DNA from 4 places in the Brevibacillus gelatini genome. Region 3 is predicted to be linked to each of the others. Evidence: riboswitches for the same ligand, from Rfam matches in the RefSeq annotation. Region 3 holds a riboswitch; each other region holds the start of a gene.
The links. A riboswitch is a leader RNA that binds a small molecule or an ion and turns the genes downstream of it on or off. The one in region 3 is predicted to bind cobalamin.
Positions count from the first base shown of each region.

Region 1: linked by a shared signal. The riboswitch ahead of AAFJ72_RS14580 (helical backbone metal receptor) and the one ahead of metE (5-methyltetrahydropteroyltriglutamate--homocysteine S-methyltransferase) in region 3 are both predicted to bind cobalamin.
Region 2: linked by a shared signal. The riboswitch ahead of AAFJ72_RS08185 (ABC transporter substrate-binding protein) and the one ahead of metE (5-methyltetrahydropteroyltriglutamate--homocysteine S-methyltransferase) in region 3 are both predicted to bind cobalamin.
Region 4: linked by a shared signal. The riboswitch ahead of AAFJ72_RS18240 (energy-coupling factor ABC transporter permease) and the one ahead of metE (5-methyltetrahydropteroyltriglutamate--homocysteine S-methyltransferase) in region 3 are both predicted to bind cobalamin.

Region 1 covers NZ_CP154342.1:3,022,987-3,028,416, forward strand. Annotated here, with positions in the region: gene cobU (bifunctional adenosylcobinamide kinase/adenosylcobinamide-phosphate guanylyltransferase) at 1-65, opposite strand, end outside; gene AAFJ72_RS14570 (ABC transporter ATP-binding protein) at 79-855, opposite strand; gene AAFJ72_RS14575 (FecCD family ABC transporter permease) at 863-1,900, opposite strand; gene AAFJ72_RS14580 (helical backbone metal receptor) at 1,903-2,886, opposite strand; cobalamin riboswitch at 3,037-3,182, opposite strand; gene AAFJ72_RS14585 (MerR family transcriptional regulator) at 3,377-4,141, opposite strand; gene AAFJ72_RS14590 (hypothetical protein) at 4,263-4,433, shown strand; gene AAFJ72_RS14595 (manganese-dependent inorganic pyrophosphatase) at 4,515-5,430, opposite strand, start outside.
Region 2 covers NZ_CP154342.1:1,653,101-1,658,530, reverse strand. Annotated here, with positions in the region: gene AAFJ72_RS08195 (heme ABC transporter ATP-binding protein) at 1-565, opposite strand, end outside; gene AAFJ72_RS08190 (FecCD family ABC transporter permease) at 562-1,599, opposite strand; gene AAFJ72_RS08185 (ABC transporter substrate-binding protein) at 1,646-2,686, opposite strand; cobalamin riboswitch at 2,848-3,052, opposite strand; gene AAFJ72_RS08180 (M24 family metallopeptidase) at 3,068-4,159, opposite strand; gene AAFJ72_RS08175 (ABC transporter permease) at 4,335-5,228, opposite strand; gene AAFJ72_RS08170 (ABC transporter permease) at 5,246-5,430, opposite strand, start outside.
Region 3 covers NZ_CP154342.1:2,447,132-2,452,561, reverse strand. Annotated here, with positions in the region: gene nrdF (class 1b ribonucleoside-diphosphate reductase subunit beta) at 1-245, shown strand, start outside; gene brnQ (branched-chain amino acid transport system II carrier protein) at 665-2,017, shown strand; cobalamin riboswitch at 2,143-2,344, shown strand; gene metE (5-methyltetrahydropteroyltriglutamate--homocysteine S-methyltransferase) at 2,489-4,798, shown strand; gene AAFJ72_RS11650 (acyl-CoA thioesterase) at 4,798-5,292, shown strand.
Region 4 covers NZ_CP154342.1:3,769,143-3,774,572, reverse strand. Annotated here, with positions in the region: gene AAFJ72_RS18255 (PucR family transcriptional regulator) at 1-935, shown strand, start outside; gene ald (alanine dehydrogenase) at 1,065-2,189, shown strand; gene AAFJ72_RS18245 (quinone-dependent dihydroorotate dehydrogenase) at 2,346-3,437, shown strand; cobalamin riboswitch at 3,587-3,781, shown strand; gene AAFJ72_RS18240 (energy-coupling factor ABC transporter permease) at 3,926-4,690, shown strand; gene AAFJ72_RS18235 (energy-coupling factor ABC transporter substrate-binding protein) at 4,687-4,971, shown strand; gene cbiQ (cobalt ECF transporter T component CbiQ) at 4,968-5,430, shown strand, end outside.

The DNA.
Region 1 (5,430 bases), 580 kb from region 3:
GCCGCGTATTTTTCCGCGAAGGTGCTCTTGCCGCTGCGCGCGCCGCCTGTCACCAGTACGATCATGTTCATTCCTCCATTACGACCCGGATTGCAGCATGATTTGCGGCAAACGGTGGACAGGATGCTCCATGACAATCGGGCGCGTCCCGTACACTGACTCGATCCGGTCGCTCTGCAGCATGTCCTGCGGCGTGCCTACGCCGATCTGCTCGCCTTTGTGCAGCATCAGGATGCGATCGCAATAAAGCGAAGCGAGATTCAAGTCGTGGAGCACCGCAACGACCGTCACCTGTGTCGTCTTTTGCCATGTGCGCACAATGTCCATCAGTTGAATCTGGTAGCCGATGTCGAGGTAAGTCGTCGGTTCGTCCAAAAGCAGCACCTGCGGCTTTTGCACGAGCGCCTTGCCCAGGGCGACGCGCTGCTTTTCCCCTCCGCTCAACTGATCCAGCGTGCGATCGGCAAGCGGAGTCAGACGCAAGAGCTGCATGATTTCGTCGATGAGCGGCGCGACGTCTGTCTTTTCCTCGCCCAACCAGTTTTGGTACGGGAAGCGTCCCATCTCCAGCACCTCGCGCACGCGGAAGCCAACCGGAGGCAGCCCTTCCTGTTCGAGTACGGCGAGAACCCGCGCCAGTTCCTTGCGCGTGTATCGGCCAAGCGGCTTGCCCGCGAGCGTGATTTCTCCCGCATCGACGGCAATGACACCGGAGAGCATTTTCAAGAGCGTTGATTTTCCGCTCCCATTGGGGCCGATGATGCCAAAAAACTCGCCCCGCTGGACGGTAAACCCGATCTCGCGCAGGACGGGCACATCCTGGTAAGACTTTTGCAGTCCGCGCACTTCGATCATGACGCGACTACCTCCTTCCGATCTGCTTTTTTTGCTTCAACAAATAGGCAAAAAACGGCGCTCCCAAAAACGCAGTCACGACCCCGAGCGGAATTTCTGTCGGCGCGAGCAGCATCCGCGCCAACGTATCCGCCCACAGCACATACACACCGCCGCAGATGGTCGCCATCGGCAGCAAAATGCGGTAGTCAGGTCCGACCATCAGCCGCACCAGATGCGGCACGACCAGCCCGACAAACCCGATGACGCCCGCAATCGAAACCGCCGCCGCCGTCAGAAGCGTAGAGACAAGCAAAATGACGAACTTCGTCTTGTCGACATGCACCCCGAGATGCGCCGCCTGCCGCTCCCCGAGCGCAAACAGGTTCAGGGATCGGGCGTAGCTGAGCAGTACGAGCATGCCGATCAGCAAATACGGAACCAGGACGTAGGTAAAAGCCCAGCCGCGAAACGACAGGCTGCCCATCAGCCAAAAGACGATCTCATTCACCGTCTGATCCGACAGCGACACCATGAACGACACGAGCGAGCCGAGAAACGCCTGAATGACGACACCGGACAAAATCAGCGTCTCCGTCTGCAGCTTGCCCTGCGTCTTGGCGAGGGCAAGGACAATCCACAAGCTGACAAGCCCCGTCAAAAAGGCGACGACAGGCGTGCTCCACTCTCCGAGAAGAGCGAACTGCAAGCCAAACAGGATCAGAAAAGCCGCACCGACAGCGGCCCCGGACGCTACGCCCATCGTGAACGGGTCGGCGAGCGGGTTGCGCAGCACGCCTTGAAAGCCCGCGCCGGCAAGCGACAGGCAAGCTCCGATCAAAATAGCCAGGACGACGCGCGGAAAACGCACCTTCATCACAATTTGCTCGGACGACTCGGGCCATGTCACCGGAATCCACTCTGACATGCCCGGCAGTTGGTGCAAGAGGATGAGCCATACTTGCGAGAGCGGAAGCGACGCCGCTCCCAGCGAAATGCTCACTACTACGGATACAAGCAGAACAAGGCTGCCCGCTCCTCCCCACAAAAGCCATTGCTTTTTCATTTTTATTTCACCAGGTCAGGATAAATCGCCTTGGCAACCTCGATCAAGCCTTGTGTAATGCGCGGGCCTGGGCGTGCGAGCAGGTTTTGTTCCATTCCGAACACCTGGCTCTCACGGATCGCCTTCATCGTATCCCAGCCGTTGCGCTTGGCGATGATGTCCTCCAGCTTCACGCCAGTCTTGTCGTCCGTAACGCCTTTGGCGTACAAAATGACGTCAGGATCGCTTTTCAAAATCTTTTCCTCGCTGATCGGGTGCCAGCCCTCTGTGTCGGCAGCAATGTTCGTTCCGCCTGCCAGTGTCACCAGCTCGTCGAGGAACTCCCCTTTGCCCACTGTCCAGCCTGGAGCAAACTCCAGGTACACTCTTTTCTTGTCTTCCGGCTTCACGCCTTTGACAGCCTCCTGGACACGCGCGATGTCCTGCTTCATGGCAGCGACGACCTTTTCCGCCTGCTCCTGTCTGTTCGTGATGACGCCCATCAGCAAAATATTGTTCAGAATGTCATCCATCTTTTGCGGATGTGTGACGAAAACAGGTACGCCGAGCGATTTCAGCTTGTCGGAAACCGGCTTTTCCATCGAGATTCCCCCGATGACCAGATCGGGCGTCTGGGCGAGAATCGCTTCTTCACTCGGATTGACGACTCCGCCCACTTTTGGCTTCGTACTGGCTTCTGCCGGATAGTCGTCAAAGTCGGATACACCGACGATCCGGTCGTTCAAGCCGAGCGCAAACAAGATTTCCGTCTCTGCCGGAGAGGTAGAAACAATTCGCGTGGGCTCTTTGGCCAAGGTTACTTCTTTTCCGGTGGCGTCTGTGACGGTAAGCGGGTAGACGGACTGTTTGGCAGCGGTAGCGGTTTCCTGCGGCGCGGTCTGCGGTGCCTCTGTCTGTGGTGCAGGTGCCGTCTGGGTGTTGCCGCCGCAACCGACGAGACTTGCGGCAAGAAGCAGCGGGATGAGCAGTTTCCATGCACGTTTCATATGTATGACTTCCTTTCTGTACGACTGGTTGATTCTCAGCAAAGAAAAAACCCTTCGCTTCCAACCGGAACCAAAGGGTCGACATGTCAGGAGAAAGTATGCTCACGAAAAAAGCATCCTGAACGGGCCGAACCTTTCCGCGAAGGCGCAGGCACACCATGCAAACAGGCAGGTCTCCTGGCTTGGCGGCTTGCGACAGCCGCTTTACAGTGGCGGGACCGCGCCGGACTTGCACCGGCTTCCCTTTTCACCCCGTCCTGGACAAGGACGAAGGCACCTGTTTGCGCGTATTCAATTGCATGACCTACAATTGCTAAGACTCATCCATCATGATAGCATTCCTTTGCCAAAAAAAGAATGCTTTTTCGCTTCTGCCACAGGCGGAACGTTAAAGCAGGCAAAAAAGCACCGCCCCACATCGGCTCGCAGCTTTTGAGCGGATTTCAGGGCGGTGCGCGTTTTGGAGCCCCAAAGCTTTCCTCTATCTACTCTACGCTTGTGCTTGCGTATAGATCACAACCGCATCTCGCAAAAATGCGGCAAGTCCGGGCTGGGTTTTATCATAGTAGGCAGTGAAGCGCGGGTCGTCCACATACATTTGCGCTACGTTGGCGTGCGCTTCCTTGCTGTAGCTGTCCCAGTAAAAGCTCAGCCACTGGCGATGCAGGTCGGCCGCCTTCTGCGCAAGCTCGCTGCCCGGATCTCCCGTGGCAAACGCCTCTTCCAGCGTCTTGTAGAGTTCCTGGTTCAACTGTTCAAGCCGGTTGTACTCTTCTTCGGTCATTTCCTTGAGTTTCCGGTTGGAGCGGTCTACCTGTTCGTCGCCGTATTTGGCGCGAATTTCTTGCCCGTACTGCTTCTCGTTGTCATCAATCCATTGCTGTTTGAAGCCTTCGAATTTTTGTTGGTCGGTCATCGTTTTCGTCCCCTCTCTTTGCGCTAAGGTCAGTTCGACGTTGGCGATCAGCCGATCAAGCTGCGCCCGTTTCTCCAGCAGCTTCGCGCGGTGCTCGCGCAGTGCCTGGACGGCATCGAAGGTCGGCGAGCTGACAATTTCCTTGATCTCCTCCAAGCTCACACCCAGCTCGCGGTAGAACAAGATTTGCTGCAAGCGATCCACCTCTGCCTGCCCGTAAATGCGATACCCGGATGAATTGATTCTCGCCGGCTTGAGAAGACCAATTCCATCGTAGTATCGAAGCGTCCGGGTGCTGACGCCCGCCAGGAGACCCAGCTTTTGCACCGTATATTCCATCTTTCATCCCTCCTGACAAATTCATCGTACACATTTACGCACCGTCAAAGTCAATCACAGTTTTTACAGGGAAAATATGTTAAACTATTGGTAAGTCACTGGAAAAAAGGAGGGCATTCACATGCTGTATATCCTTGGTGCTATTTTGGCTGTTCTCGGCGCCGCCTGCTTCATGACAGGCTCGACCAGCCTGCGGGCAAGAGACAAGCACGCCATCCGGCATTACGCTGATGACGCCTATGCGCAGCAGACGATGAACTACTTGAATCAAAACAACCACAATCCGTTTTGAGCACGAGAATGCGACCGCGATTCAGCGAAAAAGGCCGCCCACATGATTGCGGGCAGCCTTTTTTATTGCGGCGATATTTTTTTACAGAGCCTGGAATGTGTCTGTCAGTACAGGTACGATCTGCTTCTTGCGGGAAACAACACCTTTGAGAACCGCTTTGTTGTCAACCAGCGTGACGTTGTACGCTTCTTCTACTGCTTGTGTTGCTGTTCCGAGCGCCAGCGCGACAGAGTCGTTGTTCAGGATGTCGGTTACGACGAACACGAACAAGTCCAGTCCTTTTTCTGCGATGATCGCGGAAATGGCTTCTTCCAGTTCGCCTTGGCGAGCCAGCACGTCGTTGACATCCACTGCGTTGACTTGCGCGATTTCCACTTTGGCGTTGCCCATCTGGAATTCTTTTGCATCGAGGGAGAGCAGTTGGGCGATTGTTTTGTCGCTCAGGTCTGCGCCTGCCTTGAGCATTTCCAGACCGTACGCCTGCAGATCCACACCTGCGATTTCCGCCAGCTCATGGGCAGCGGCAACGTCCTGCTCGGTGCAGGTCGGGGATTTCAAAAGCAGCGTGTCGGAAATGATCGCGGACAGCATCAGACCCGCGATGTCTTTCGGAATCTCCACGCCGTTTTCCTTGTACATTTTTTTCAGGATCGTAGTGGTGCAGCCGACAGGCTCCGCGCGGAAGTACAGCGGGTTGCTTGTCTCAAAGTTCGCGACGCGATGATGGTCAATTACCTCGACAACTTGCACCTGCTCGATGTCGTTTGCGCTCTGTTGACGTTCGTTGTGGTCCACGAGAATGACTTCATTGACTTCATTCGCCACGGTTTCCACGAGGCGCGGCTCTTTTGCCTGGAAGTAGTTCAGGACGAACGCCGTCTCGTTGTTGATGGCACCAAGGCGCACAGGCTCTACATTGGCCCCGAGCTTCGTTTTCAGATCAGCGTAGACGAGCGCCGAGCAAATGGAATCCGTATCTGGATTTTTATGACCGAAG
Region 2 (5,430 bases), 790 kb from region 3:
ACACGGTAATCCCGAGCGTCTTGACCAGATCCATCACTTGCAACTGATACCGGACGTCCAGATGGTTGGTCGGTTCATCCAGCACGAGAAACTCGGCTTGTTGGGCCAAGGCTCTCGCAATCAGCACGCGCTTTTTTTCCCCGCCAGACAAGGAAAAATAGCTGCGTGAGGCGTATTCCTGCATGCCGACGCGCTCCAATGCCTCTTCACCGATGCGGCTGTCAGCGGCGGTATCGGATTGAAACAGCTTCTTATGGGGAGAGCGCCCCATCATGACGATTTCCATGACGGTAAAGTCAAACTCGATTGACGATTCCTGCCGCACGACCGCCATACGCTGCGCATTTTGCCGGGCGGAAAGCTCGTAGACGTCAGCCCCGTCCAAAGAAATGAATCCGCTGTGCGGCTTCAGCGCCCGATAAATGCTTTTGAGCAGGGTGGACTTCCCGCTGCCATTCGGCCCGATCAGCCCGACAAATTCACCGGAGCGGACCGTCAGGCTAACGTCGCGCAAAATCGTTTTTTTCTCCAGCGCAACCGAAATGTTTTCCACATGCAGATTCATCGACCGCTACCTCCGAAAGAATAGGAGCTGCGCAGCATCAGCCAAATAAAGAACGGGCCGCCGCACAGCGCCGTAATAATCCCGATTGGCAACTCTTCCGGCGCAAACGCAAGCCGGGCAATCACGTCTGCCCAGATCAGGAAAATGGCCCCGAGCAAGGCGCTGACAGGCAGGACACGCCGATGGTCCGAACCGACGATGACGCGAACGATATGCGGCATCATCAAGCCGACAAAGCCAATCGACCCGCTGATGGACACAATGACGCCGGTAAGCAGGGCGGTAATGACCAATAGCTGCTTGCGAAATTGCACCGTGTTGACGCCCAGCGTTCCCGCCGCTTCTTCGCCCATCAAAAGCGCATTGAGCGAACGGTATTGCGCCAACAGGACAATCAGGCAGATCACGACGATCAGCGACGGAATGGTCAAATACTCCCATTTCCCTCCAGCCAGGCTGCCGCTCATCCAGAACAGAACGGAGCGGATGCCGTGCTCATTGGGCGCGGAAAAAATAATCAGGCTGGTGATGGCAGACAAAATGGCGGAAATCGCGATGCCTGCCATGAGCAGACGCACCGTGGAGTTTTGTCCGCCGATGCGGGACAAGGTAAAAACAAGCAGAATCGAGACAAGCGATCCTGTGAAAGCACCGAAGGAAAGCGCGTATTGTCCGTACATGCTGAATGCTCCGAACAAAATGACCAGCGTCGCTCCTGTGGATGCGCCCGAGGAAACTCCCAATATGTACGGATCTGCCAAAGAGTTGCGAACCAGCGACTGGATCGCCACCCCCACGACAGACAGACCAGCCCCGACGACAGCCCCCAGCAGGACGCGAGGAAAGCGAATCTCCCAGATAATCGTCTGTTCTCCTTTTGACCAATCCGCTCCGATCCATTGATCGACCAGCGGAAGATGCGATAAGGCAATTTTCCAAACGGTCGCTGGCTGGATTTCCACCGAGCCGAGTGTCACTGCAAGCGTAATCGAGACGACTAGCCCGATCAGCAGCGCAACAATAAGGAAGGGCATCTTGATCTTGTGCAGGGCCGTTCCCTCCTTCTCTTTGCAAACTTTTTTATTTGAATCGATCCGGGTAAAGCCCTTCGGCGAGAATTTTCAGCGCGACAGGTGCGCGTACCCCTTCAGACGCTGCGGACAATGGCAGCACGATCAGGCGCTTGTTTTGGATCGCTGGCACGTCAGCCAGTTCCTTTTTGGTCAGCAGGAATTGTTGTTTCTGCTCTACTGTCTTGTCGCCGTAGTCTACAACCACGATCACGTCAGGCTTGCGGTTGACCACTTCTTCCCAGCTTACGGTAGCCCAGCCTTTTGATATGTCGTCGAACACGTTTTTGCCGCCTGCCGTTTTTATAAGGGAAGTCATGTAGTTGTTGGCAGCGGTAAACGGCTGGTCTTCTCCGCTGTCGTACACGAACACGTTCAGCGGCTTGTCCACCGTACCGATTTTGCTTGTGGTTTGCTCCATTTCCGCTTTCATTTTGCCAATCAGTTCGTTCGCCCTGTCTTCTACGCGGAAAATGCGGCCGATGTTTTGAATATCTGTGAAAACATCGTCAATCGTCGGGCCCGGCTTGTTCGAAGACTCTTGCAGGTACGATTTGATCCCCGCCTTTTCCAAATCCTCCATCGTCCCTACCCCTTTGTCGCCAAAGGCGCTTTTCCAGCCTGCGTACACGAAGTCAGGGTTTGCGGCCAAGAGCACTTCTTTGGTCGGATACTTGTCGGACAGGACTGGCACTTTGTCATAGTCGGCCTTCCACTCAGGCAAAATTTGATCGTCCAGGTACGCGGTTCCGACCATTTTGTCAGCCAGTCCCAGCGCGAGCATCACTTCGGTTACGTGCTGGTTCAGCGTCACCGCGCGTTTTGGCGCTTCCGGGTACGTCATCTCGATCCCGTTGGTTACAATCGTTACAGGTTTGTTGTCAAAAGCAGGCTGGGCCGTATGCTCAGGCGTTGCGGCTTGCTTTGCGCCAGTGGATTCGGTCGCAGCAGGTGCCGCAGAGCTGCACGCGGACAAAAGCAGCATGATCGCTGCCAGCGCTGCCATCCGGAAACCGTGGAACCCTTTTTTTCTTAAGCGAATTGTACTCATCTCCATAACCCCTCTTCTTTTGTTTTGTCATAGAAAAAAGCACCCCCCTTTTTTTCCAATCGGGAGGTGCTTGACATAACGTGACATGACGATAGATACGGTGTTGCCAATGGCGCCGTTTCCTCGTCTGCTTCCACATCTGTCCCATCCTCGTGGGGCCGATTGCACATCATCTCATGGCAGGTCTCCTGGCTTACGAATCATCATCCCCAGCGCCTTCCCATTTTTCGTCGCGCGAAAAACAGTGGCTCTTTGCTGGACACTCCTCGTTACAGTGGCGGGACCGCGCCGGATTTTCACCGGACTTCCCTATTAAGCTGGCGGAACCAAACGATTCCGCGCAGCACCATCAGACGTCTATTCAATTGTACGTTTTTAGCTTTATCCGATCACCGTCAGTTTTTTCGGAAACTTGCTCAACACTTCCACGCCTGTTACGGTTACGAGCACATCGTCCTCGATGCGCACGCCGCCTGCTCCCGGCACATACACCCCTGGTTCAATGGTGAACACCATGCCTGGGCGCAGCGTTTCCTGGTTTTGCCCATGTACGGACGGATATTCGTGCACATCCATGCCAAGACCGTGGCCCAGACGGTGGATGAAGTAGTCGCCGTAGCCTTTTGCGGCAATGACGTCGCGAGCCGTTTTGTCGAGATGGGCAAATGTCACGCCTGGACGAACCTCGGCAATCGCTGCCTCGTTTGCGGCCAGCACCGTTTCGTAAATATCGCGCAACTGCTCGCTGATCTGCCCGACGGCAAAGGTACGGGTAATGTCGGAAACGTAGCCGTCTGCCGCTACCCCGATGTCAAACAGGAGCAAATCGCCTTCCTGCACCTTGCGCGAACCAGGCGTTCCGTGCGGCAGTGCCGATTTTTCCCCTGCCAAAACCATCGTGGAAAAAGACGGGCCGTCTGCTCCCAGCCGCTTCATCTGGTATTCCAGTTCCGCGACGATTTCCATTTCGGTCTGGCCGATTTTGAATGTCTTCAACGTCTCGCTGAGTGTATCTTCAATCAGTTGCACAGCCTTTTTCAAGCGAGTTACTTCATCTGCCGATTTAATCAGGCGCATCTCGCGGAGCGGCTCTTCCACATCCACGTAGCTTTCTGCACAGACGACTTGCCCCAGCGCTTCGTAACGTTCTACAGTCATGTGGCTTTTTTCAATGCCCAGCTTTTTCAGGTTCGCTGGCAGCACTTGCTTGAGAAGCTCGTACGGATTTTGGACATCCGTATGAGTGTGAATCGTCTGAACGGTTGAAGCCGCTGCTGCCGCTTCGCGGTCGAGGGCGGGAACGATCAGGGATGGCTCGCCCTTAGCCGGAATCACCAGCCCCATAAAACGTTCGTGTGGATCGGTAAAAAAGCCGGTCAAATAGTAAACATGCTTCGGAGAGGTGATGACTACCGCGTCGAGCTCTTGCTTGGTCAAAAAATCGTGCAGTTTCGAAATGCGCTCCAAGTACACCTGCGCCACCTTCGCTTTCGACAAGATTCTATCCTAGAGAATACCATTTCCCTGCCCAAAAAAGAAGGGCGGACTGGAAGTTTCTCTCTGAACCCGGAAGCCCTCACGGCTGGGTTAAACAAAAAAAGAAGCGAAAAGGACTGGTTGTGTCCCTTCACGCCCCTTTTGCTGCGCACTAGTTTTTCATCCGCGGGTCAAGCGCATCCCGCAATCCGTCCCCGATCAGGTTGAAGCCGAGTACCGTCAGCATGATCGACAGTCCAGGGAAAATGACCGTCCACGGTGCCTTCTGGATGTACTGGCGGGAATCGGAGAGCATTTTCCCCCACTCCGGCTCCGGCGGTTGGGCACCGAGCCCCAAAAAGCCAAGCGCGGCCGCTTCAATAATTGCTGTCGCAATCCCCATCGTCCCGGTCACGATGATCGGCGCCAGACTGTTCGGCAAAATGTGCTGCATCAAAATGCGCGAGTCCTTCATGCCGATTGCGCGCGCCGCCATGACGAACTCCTCTTCCTTGAGACTTAACACACGCGAGCGCACCAGACGCCCAAAGTTCGGGATGTTGATGATCGCGATCGCCAGCAGCGCATTTTGCAAGGATGGCCCCAGAATGGCGACAATGGCAATCGCGAGCAGAATGCTTGGAAACGCCAGCATGATGTCAAAAACGCGCGAGATGATCGTATCAACCCATCTGCCGTAAAAGCCTGCCAACAGACCCAAAATCGTGCCTGCCACGACGGAGCCGATGACCGAGAAGGTCCCGACCCAGAGCGAAATGCGCGCACCGTAGACGACGCGGCTAAACACATCCCGCCCGTTGTAATCTGTGCCAAACCAATGCTCCTCGGACGGCGGCTTGTTTTTCATGACCAGTTCACCCTGGTCATACGGGTACGGAGCAATTACGGGAGCCAGCACCGCAACCGTCACGAAAAACAGAATGATCGCCAATCCTGCCATGGCGAGCTTGTTTTTTCGCAAAGCTCTCCAAGCTTCCCGCCAAGGAGAGACAACTTCTTCCTCTTTTGCTCTCAGGGATACCGTCTGTACTTGTGTCTCTGCCATGTCTCTTCATCCCTCCCCTAGCGGTATTTGATGCGCGGATCGATATAGGCATACAGAAGGTCGACCAGGAGATTAATAAAGACAAAAATCGTAGCGATTACCAAAATGCCGGACTGGATCACCGGATAGTCCCGGTTGCCGATCGCGGTATAAATATAGCGGCCAATACCCGGCCAGCCAAAAATGGTTTCGGTCAGCACCG
Region 3 (5,430 bases):
TCTCCCTGTACACAGAGATTGGCCTTGCGGACGAGGTGTTGGCCTACGTGCGCTACAACGCGAACAAAGCGCTGATGAATCTGGGGTTGGAACCGTTCTTCCCGGAGGAGGAAGTCAACCCGATCGTCCTGAACGGGATACGGACGCACACGAAGCAGCACGATTTCTTCTCGAAAAAAGGCAATGGCTACGTCCGTACGCTCAACGTCGAGCCGCTGACGGATGACGATTTTCGTTTTGAGTAAAAAGCTTAAACGATTGTTTAAAAAGGGCTGCTGTCTACAGATGGCAGTCTTTTTGCTGTGCTGGAAGGAAACCGCGAAAGGGGCCTCACGCGAAGGCGTACGATGTCGTGCAGGAGATGGAATAATAGTTTTATTTATTCGAAAATACTTTTTCATTCATATTTGTGTTATAAATAAATGATGTGTCGCTCTTCTCCTTGCCAGCCAGTCTAAGTCTATGAGAGTTGGACTGGAGCAGCAAGGTGGAAACGAGAGAGAGTCATGCAAACATCGAGTGGTGCGTTTGGAGGACTGATTTATCTGACAGGGAATCCAGTCTGGCTGGAGTCTGGATAAAGCGTCAGACTTCGTGAATTTTTTCACGAATCTGAGGGTTGCTAAAAAGAGCCCTTTGCTTTTTATCACAGGAGGTTTTTGTCATGCATCAAAAAGTTTCCTATTCGTTCATCGTCATCATCGGATTCATGCTGTTTGCGCTGTTTTTTGGCGCGGGCAATCTGATCTTTCCTCCGATGCTCGGACAGATGGCGGGAACGAATGTCTGGGAAGCCAACGTCGGCTTTCTCGTGACCGGGGTTGGCCTTCCACTTTTGGCGATTACAGCGTTGGTGTATTCAGGTAAAAACGATTTGCGCTCACTGGCAAGCCGTGTGCACCCGCTGTTTGGCCTCGTCTTCACCATCATGCTCTATTTGGCTATCGGGCCGTTTTTTGCCATTCCGCGCTCCGGGAATGTGTCGTTTGAGATCGGAATCAAGCCGTTCTTATCCGAGCAGGCCGGCCCTGTGCCGCTGATTATCTTTACCGTCCTGTTCTTCACGCTCGCTTGCCTGTTGTCGCTCAATCCTGGAAAAATTATCAATGTAGTCGGAAAAGTCTTGACACCGATGAAGCTGACGTTTATCGGCATCATCGTCCTGACGGCCATTGTGTATCCGATTGGCGAGTTGCAAGCACCAGTGGGGGATTACCAGTCCAAGGCGTTTTTCAAAGGATTCCAGGACGGCTATTTAACCTTGGACGCTCTTGGGGCATTTGTATTTGGCATCATCATCGTTCAGGCGATCAAGGAAAAAGGCGTTACGGCGCGAAAGCAAATTTTGCTGACGTGCGCCAAAGCGACGCTGATTGCAGGTGTGCTCCTGGCGTTTTTCTACTCGGTGCTCGCCTACATGGGCGCTTCCAGCGTGGAAAAGCTCGGTCATCTGGAAAACGGCGCGCAAGTTTTGGCTAAAGTGTCGAATTATTACTTCGGTTCTTACGGCGGCCTGCTGCTCGGTCTGATGATTACCGCGGCCTGCCTGACAACCAGCGTCGGACTGATTACGGCGTGCTCGTCGTTTTTCCACGCCTTGTTTCCGCGCATTTCGTATAAAAAGTTTGCCGTAATTTTGGCTGCGTTCAGCACACTTGTCGCCAATATCGGGCTGACCGCACTCATCAAGGTGTCCGTTCCGGTTTTGACGACGATGTATCCCATCGCCATCGCGCTGATCTTTTTGACGTTCATGCATCAGGCGTTTGGCGGGCGGCCAGAGGTGTATCAGGGCTGCTTGTTCGCCACGTTTCTCATCAGTCTGTTTGACGGGCTAAATGCTGGCGGGATCGAGGTCCAGGCGATTCATGACGTCTTTTCACGCTACTTGCCCATGTACACAATCGGGCTGGGCTGGTTGCTTCCTGGTTTGGTCGGGGGCGTAGTCGGCTACCTCATTTATTTGATTCGCAAACCATCCCTGCGTGCGCATGAGCTTCGCCTGAACAAACAATAAGGCAGAGCGAAAAGAGTTTGGCGAAAGCTGGAATTGTTTTGCATGACAAAAACTGGTTTGCATGTTACTGTATGAAGAAGGTGTGTCTCATCTTTTATGAGGGCACATGCATTCATTTTGACAATTTCATAGAAGTGGGAACAGGTTCCTTGGCGATAAGATATCGGCGCAAGGATGAAAAGGGAAGTCGGTGAGAATCCGACACGGTCCCGCCACTGTATGAGGGGAGTTTGCACAGCTTTTGGCCACTGGTCATGCTGGACTGGGAAGGCGCTGTGCAGGTTAAGATCCTTAAGTCAGGAGACCTGCCTGTTTCGACAACACTGCTTAACCTACGGGAGATAGGGAGGTGTTAGGATGCTGTGATCTCAGTGTTTATTTGGCATGTCTAACGTTCTTTCTGATCGTTGGAGATGCCTTTTTTATTGGGGAGAATCCGAAAAATGATCGTAAAGGATGGAGGGTTTGCTGATGAAAAGCAGCAATTTGGGATATCCACGGATTGGCAAGGACCGCGAGTGGAAAAAGGCACTGGAAGCTTTTTGGGCGGGGAAACTCGATGAGAAGATATTCCTTGCGCAAATGGAGCAAATTCGCAAGCAGCACCTGGTCAAACAGCAGGAAAAGGGGATCGACTGGATTCCGGTCAACGACTTTACGTTCTACGATCACATGCTCGATATGGCGGTCATGTTTGGCCTGGTTCCGAAGCGGTTCGCGTATGCGGGCGGTCCAGTGCCGCTGGCAACGTATTTTGCGATGGCGCGCGGCAACAAGGAAGCTGTCGCCTGCGAAATGACCAAGTGGTTTAACACGAACTACCACTATATTGTCCCCGAGTTCGGCGAGCGCACGCCTGTCCTGACGGAAAACAAGCCGCTAAAAGCGTATCTGGAGGCGAGAGAACAGCTGGGCATTGTCGGCAAGCCTGTCATCGTCGGGCCGTATACATTTGTCAAGCTGTCCAAAGGGTACGCCAAAGACGATTTTGAGCACGTCGTCAATCAGATCGTGCCGCTGTACGTGCATGTGCTGCGCGAGCTTGAACTGCACGGCGTCGAGTGGGTCCAGATGGATGAGCCTGCTTTCGTGCTCGATGTGAGTGAGCGGGAAAAAGCAATCATTCGCCGTGTGTACGCGCAGTTTAGCCAGGCGCTGCCGCACCTGAAGCTGATGGTGCAGACGTATTTTGAGGCGGTAGATTGGTACGAGGAATTGATTGCACTGCCTGTCCATGGCCTGGGCCTTGATTTTGTCTACGGGAAACAGACGAATCTCGCCAACCTGTTGACGCACGGTTTCCCGCAAGACAAAGTGCTCGGCGCGGGCGTCATTGACGGACGCAACATTTGGTGCTCGGCTCTCAAGGAAAAGTGGGAACTGGTCAAGACGCTGTGCTCCGTAGTCGCCCCAGAGCGGATATGGGTTCAGCCTTCGAGTAGCCTGGTGCACGTTCCGGTTACTGTCGAAGCTGAAACCGATTTGCCGGAAGAAGTGCGTATTGCATTGGCGTTTGCCGATGAGAAATTGGCGGAGGTTTGCCTTTTAGTCCAAGGTTTCCGATATGGAAAGTATGTAATCTCGAAAGAACTCGCCCAGAACGAGCAAAACTTGCTGAGCCTGGCCCAATCTCCAGCGCGGAACCGCGAGGAAGTGCTGAAGGCGCGAGAAGAGCTAAGGATGATAGCAGCCAAACGGGCAGTGCCGTTTCGCGAGCGTCGTGAGATTCAGCAGGCGAAGTGGAAGCTCCCGCTGCTGCCGACGACGACAATCGGCAGTTTCCCGCAGACGACAGAAGTTCGTCAGGCCAGACAGCAGTTCAAAAAAGGAAACTGGACCGCTGAACAGTACGAAGCGTTCATTCAGGAGCAAATCCGCGAGTGGATTGCCATCCAGGAACAGATTGGCCTTGATGTACTGGTGCACGGCGAGTTCGAACGGTCTGACATGGTCGAATATTTCGGGGAAAAGCTTGCCGGATTCGTTTTCACCAAGAACGGCTGGGTGCAGTCGTATGGCTCTCGTTGCGTGAAGCCGCCTGTCATCTACGGCGATGTGCAGTTCGTCTCCCCGATGACGGTCAAGGAGAGTGTCTATGCCCAGTCGTTGACGGATAAGCCAGTGAAAGGAATGCTGACAGGTCCTGCCACGATTTTGAATTGGTCGTTCGTGCGCGACGACCTCCCGCGCCAGGAGGTGTGCGAGCAGATTGCGCTTGCGCTGCGCAAGGAAGTAGAAGCGCTGGAAGCGGCAGGTATTGGCATGATCCAAGTGGATGAGCCGGCACTGCGGGAAGGCTTGCCGCTCAAACAGGCAGACAGAGCTGCCTATCTGGATTGGGCGGTCAAGTCGTTTCGGGTCGCTACTGCGACGGTCAAGCCTGGCACGCAAATTCATACCCATATGTGCTATTGCGAATTTCATGATTTCATCGACGTCATCAGCGAGCTGGATGCCGATGTGATCTCGATTGAAACCTCCCGCAGCCACGGCGAGCTTGTCTCTGTGTTCGAGACGTGCACGTATGACAAAGGAATCGGTCTTGGCGTCTATGACATCCATAGCCCGCGCATTCCGACAGTGGACGAGATCGAGGAAATGGTTTCCCGAGGTATACAAGTTCTGCCGCCAGGACAATTCTGGATCAACCCGGATTGCGGGCTGAAGACGCGGGGGAGAGAGGGTACAATCGCGTCTCTGAAAAACATGGTAGCAGCGACACACGCTGTACGAAACCGCCTGGCGCAAAAAGCAGTGACCCATAGAGAGGAGCAGCGCTGATGGCAACCAAGGCACAGAGCGTAACAGGAGCAAGACCGATCAGTCAATCGAGAACCTTTTTGACAGACCTTGTGCTCCCGCCGGATACGAATCATCACAATACGATCTTCGGCGGTAAGGTGATGGCATATGTTGACAAGATTGCCTGCATTGCGGCGATGCGCCATTGCCGCAAGCCTGTTGTCACTGCGTCCAGCGATTCGTTCGACTTTCTCGCGCCGATCAAGACCGGGGAAGCGATCAATCTGGAAGCTTACGTCACCTGGACGCACAACACCTCGATGGAAGTGTTCGTAAAGGTAGAGTCGGAAAACCTGTTGACTGGCGAAAAACGTATGACCGCAAGAGCGTACCTTACGATGATCGCCCTTGACGAGCAAGGCAAGCCGACGCTGGTGCCTGCCGTCATACCAGAAAGCGAGGAGGAGTGTCTCCAGCACGCGAAAGCAAAGCATCGCTACGCGCTGCGAAAACAGCGGAAAGCAGAGTCGTAGTCTCTACCGCAGCAAACGGTATTCAGAAAAAGCAGCAACAGCAAAAGCTCTCAACGACAGGGTGGGGGCTTTTGCTGCAAGCGGCTGTTTCAGCCCTCGATGCCAAAGACTTGGACGACCGCTGCTTGCGGAAATCCC
Region 4 (5,430 bases), 1.3 Mb from region 3:
TTGCCATTCGCCGGGGCAGTGATGTGCTCGGGTATATTTGGGCGCAGGAAGTGAATCGGCCGATTACACGCGAGGACGACGAAATTTTGCGCCAGGCGGCACGGGTTGCAGTTCCCCGGCTCATGCAGCGGCAGGGCAAACGCAAGGCCGAGGAGCAGCGGCGCAAGGAGTTTTTATGGGAGCTTTTGCTCGGCAACCACAAAAGCGAGAGCGCGATCCGGCAAAAAGCGGACAGCCTGCAAATGCAGCTTCCGACCTCTTATTTGATTTGCGTGATCGAAGCGGCCGGAGCGCGGCTCGACCAGTATTTGTACCCCCTGCTCATGCGCGACAAGCTGCTGTGGGTCGTAGACGGCTCGCAAATCATTTTGCTGATCGGGCTGAACGAGGACGGCAAAAAAGATGTACGGGAAGTGCTGATTCGCAAAGTCGAGCAGTTTTTGGCCGATTCCCTGGGCAAGCTGGAAGCCCACGTCACAGAGGGGCGGCAGGTGATTGCAGGCTACGGGCTTGGCTACAGCACGTATTTGGAAATTGTGAAAAGCTACAGGGAGGCGCTGCATGCGCTCAAGATCAAGAAGCTGTTTCCCAAGGAGAACGAAGGCATTTACGGCTATCACGAGCTGGGCATTTACCGCTACCTTTTGCAGTTGAAACAGTGGGAAGAGGAACAAGGCTACAAAAATGAACGGCTGGAAAAGCTCAGACAGTACGACCGCGACAACCAGACGGCGCTCATGGAGACGCTGGAGACGTTTCTCGATGCGGCAGGCAAGGTAAACGTAACGGCGCAGCGCTTGCACATCCACATCAATACATTGAGCTACCGGCTGCGGCGGATCGAGGAAATCATGCGGGTCGATCTGGAGAACATGAACCAGCGGGCGGCACTTTATCTGGAGCTGAAAATGGCGAAGCTCGATCAGGAACAATAGTCTGTTTGTGAATTTTCACAAAAAGAAGGACACCAAAATTAAAGGAATCCCCAAGGAAGCGCTGCCATTTGTCGCTGTACAATGGTAGTAATCCCATTAAATCGGCGTTTCCAAGGAGGACTACCCATCATGATCGTTGGAATTCCTAAAGAAATTAAAAATAACGAAAACCGCGTTGCCATTACGCCAGCAGGCGTAGCCGCTCTGGTGCAAAACGGACACACAGTTCGCGTGGAAACAGGAGCTGGCCAAGGCAGCGGCTTTACCAACGAAGACTACACTGCAGTAGGCGCTGAGATTGTCGCGACCGCAGCAGATGCGTGGGCCGCTGACATGGTTATGAAAGTAAAAGAACCGCTTCCTGCCGAGTACGGCTACTTCCGTGAAGGTTTGATCCTGTTCACGTACTTGCACCTCGCTCCAGAGCCTGAGCTGACTCGTGAACTGGTTGAGAAAAAAGTAATCGCGATCGCTTACGAAACCATCCAGCTCGACAACGGCGCTCTGCCGCTGCTCATGCCGATGTCCGAAGTAGCGGGCCGCATGTCTGTACAAATCGGGGCGCAATTCCTGGAAAAACAATACGGCGGAAAAGGCGTGCTGCTCGGCGGCGTACCTGGCGTGCCAAAAGGCGAGGTAGTGGTAATCGGCGGCGGTATCGTGGGTACAAACGCTGCGAAAATGGCGGTCGGTCTCGGCGCAAACGTAACGATCATCGACGTGAACGCAGACCGTCTGCGCCAACTGGATGACCTGTTCCAAGGCCGCGTGCAAACGCTGATGTCCAACTCCTTCAACATCGCAAACGCGGTGAAAAAAGCAGACCTGCTCGTAGGCGCTGTCCTGATCCCTGGCGCACGCGCACCTCGTCTCGTAACCGAAGACATGGTAAAAACAATGACGCCTGGCTCCGTCATCGTAGACGTGGCGATCGACCAAGGCGGTTCTATCGAAACAATCGACCGCATTACGACGCACGACAACCCAACCTATGAAAAACACGGCGTGATCCACTACGCGGTAGCGAACATGCCTGGTGCAGTCGCTCGCACTTCCACGCTGGCTCTGACCAACGTGACGGTTCCATACGCTGTGCAACTGGCGAACAAAGGCTACGCCCAAGCGATCCGCGACAACCGCGCGCTGGCAAAAGGCGTAAACGTCATCAACGGACACGTAACGTACAAAGCCGTAGCCGATGCGCACAACCTGCCATACACTTCTGTGGAAGAAGTTTTGCTGGTGAAAAACTAATCCTGATTGCAGAAACGAAACTGCTTGCCGCTGATCGTCGGCAAGCAGTTTTTTTTTGCCGGTTGGAAAGATGTATCTCGTATAAAGGTTAGCCCACGATAAATAAAGTGTGGTATTCTACAATGAGGTAAAAATGGAGTAAGGAGTGCAACCGGGATGTATAAGCTCATTAGAAAATATCTGTTCCAGATGGATACGGAAGAGATTCATGAAAAAACGGTTGGTGCCCTGAAGCTGGTGGAAGATTCTGCGCCGGGAAAAAGCTTGCTGCGGATGCTGTTCCAGGTGAAGGACGAGCGTCTTGCCACGAAGCTGTGGGGAATGACGTTTCCCAATCCGGTAGGACTCGCCGCCGGGTTCGACAAAAATGCCGAGGTGTACCATGCACTGGGTGCGCTTGGCTTTGGTTTTGTGGAAGTCGGGACGCTGACGCCGCAAGCACAGCCGGGCAATCCGCGGCCGCGCCTGTTTCGGTTGCCGGAGCACGAGGCGATCATCAACCGGATGGGCTTCAATAACCACGGTGCTTATTTGGCTTCGCAGCACCTGGTCGATTACGCTTATTCCGATGTGCCAATTGGGATCAATATTGGCAAAAACAAAGTCACTCCCAATGAGGAAGCGGCTTCTGACTATATCAAATGCCTGGACATGCTCTATTCATACGGCCATTATTTCGTCATCAATATCAGCTCTCCGAATACTCCCAACCTGCGCGACCTGCAGGAAACGGAGAGCATGCGGCTTCTGGTGCGGGCGGTGCGCGAAAAAGCGGCCGAAATGGAAGCGCGCGGCATCCGGAAAAAGCCGATTTTGCTCAAAGTAGCGCCTGACATGTCCGATGAGCACATGCACGATGTCGTGCATGGAGCGGTGGAAGAGGGCATTTCCGGCATTATTGCCACCAATACGACCTTGTCGCGTGAAGCTGTTCAGGGACATCGCCATGCCGAGGAAGCGGGAGGACTGAGCGGAAAGCCGCTGACAGAGCGCTCCACAGCCTGGGTCAAGGAAATTTACCAGGAAGTGGGCGACAAGGTGCCGATCATTGGCGTTGGCGGCATTTTCACCGGAGAAGATGCCTACGCGAAAATCCGGGCGGGCGCAAGTCTCGTCCAGGTGTACACCGGGATGATTTATCAAGGCCCTGGCATCTGCAGGCAAATCAACAAAAAGCTCTTGCAGCTCTTGAAGCGCGACGGCTTTTCCCACATCAGCGAAGCGGTCGGCGTGGACGCCAAGGCGTAAGGCAGGAAGAAAGCACATGCAACCGATGATTTTTCCAAGCGACAGTCATCGGTTTTTCTTTTGCTTGCCAATCGGCATTATCATATATTCTTCCGCTTTTTCCCTTGATTCTGTATAATAATGTGGGACAGGCAAAACTGTCTGACAATTGCATATTGCCGGCAATAGGTGCCTTTATGTGCAAACCGCATAAAGGGTAACAGGGAATCGGGTGAAAGTCCCGAGCGGTCCCGCCACTGTAAGCAGGGAGTTCTCTTTGAGAAATAGCCACTCATTTTCATGGGGAAGGCCAAAGAGCGCGATGATCTGTAAGCCAGGAGACCTACCTACTTGCCACACCCACAATACCTTCGCGGAAAGGAGCGGTGAATACGAAGCAATGTGACTGTGCCAACGGTCTATTGTTTTTGTGCGCATACCTCGTCTGCCAACGGATGAGGTTTTTTTGTTGGTGAAAAAAGAAAGAACAGCAAAGGAGGAGGAAATGCTTGAATCGTTCCCGTCTTGTTTCGACTGGTCTCTTGATTGCAGGCTTTGTCCTTTATTTTCTCGTAAATGAACCACAGACGTCCTACGCGATGCACATCATGGAAGGGTATTTGCCGCTTGGCTGGGCACTGTTTTGGTGGGCTGTGTTTCTTCCGTTTTTTATTCTCGGCATTCGTTCCTTGAACAAAATCGTCAAGGAGCATCCGCAAATGAAGCTTCTGATCGGCGTATCCGGCGCTTTTGCCTTTGTGCTGTCCGCGCTGAAAATTCCTTCGGTCACGGGCAGCAGTTCCCACCCGACGGGAACCGGGCTTGGCGCGATCATGTTTGGTCCGTGGGTCATGTCTGTGCTCGGCAGCCTGGTGCTGCTGTTCCAGGCGCTGCTTTTGGCGCATGGAGGGCTGACGACGCTGGGAGCCAATGCGGTGTCCATGGCAGTAGCAGGGCCGCTGGTGGCATACGGCGTCTATCGCCTGATCGCGCGCGGAAACGGCGGACAGCGTTTGGCCGTATTCGCTGCTGCTGCGCTCGCAGACCTCGCGACTTACATCGTGACCTCCTTGCAACTGGCTTTGGCCTTCCCGGCTGAATCCGGCGGGGTTATGGCGTCGTTTGCAAAATTCGCCGGAATTTTTGCCGTCACACAAGTTCCGTTGGCGATCAGCGAGGGGCTTTTGACCGTACTCGTCTGGAACTGGCTGCAAGCATACAACGCAAATGAGCTGGCGCAACTTCGCCTGCTGAAACGGGAGGAATCGCTGTGAAAAATGGGATGAACTGGCTGCTGCTCCTGGGCGTGGTCGTGCTGGCGGTTGTGCCGTTAATGTTGGTGCAGGATTCGGAGTTCGGGGGAGCAGATGGAGCGGCCGAGGAAGCAATCAAGGAAATCGCCCCTGCCTACGAGCCCTGGTTCCAGCCATTGCTTGAACCGCCAGGGGGCGAGACAGAGGGCTTGCTGTTCGCCGTGCAGGCAGCGCTCGGGGCAGGCATTGTCGGCTATGCCATGGGCTTGTACAAGGGTCGGCTGGATAAGCATAAAAAATGATTGGACAACAGCTTGATTCGCTTTCCTATCAAAACCGGCTGCGCTTTTTGCCGCCCGAGCACAAGCTTCTGTTGGCGGGCGTGCTGATCGTGCTGGTGCTGACAGGACATGAATGGTTGCAGATGGCCATTTGTGTATGGATGGGAGTATGGGTGATGGTTTACGCCCGTATTCCCGTCCGTATCTATTGCGGATTTTTCATCCTGTCCCTGTCTTTTTTCGTCCTGGGTCTTCCGGCGCTGTTGCTGGAAGCTGTGCGAGCGGATGCGGCAACGGTCGTCCAGGCGGTTGCGGCTTGGAAGGTCGGGCCGTATCTGGTCTACATTCCGGCAAGCGCGGTCGACAAGGTGTGGGTGCTTTTCTGGCGGACGATGGCCAGCCTCGCCTGTTTTGCCTTCGTCTTGTTTACCGTGCCGTTTGCCGAGATTTTGCAGGTGCTGCGCAAGCTCAAACTTCCGG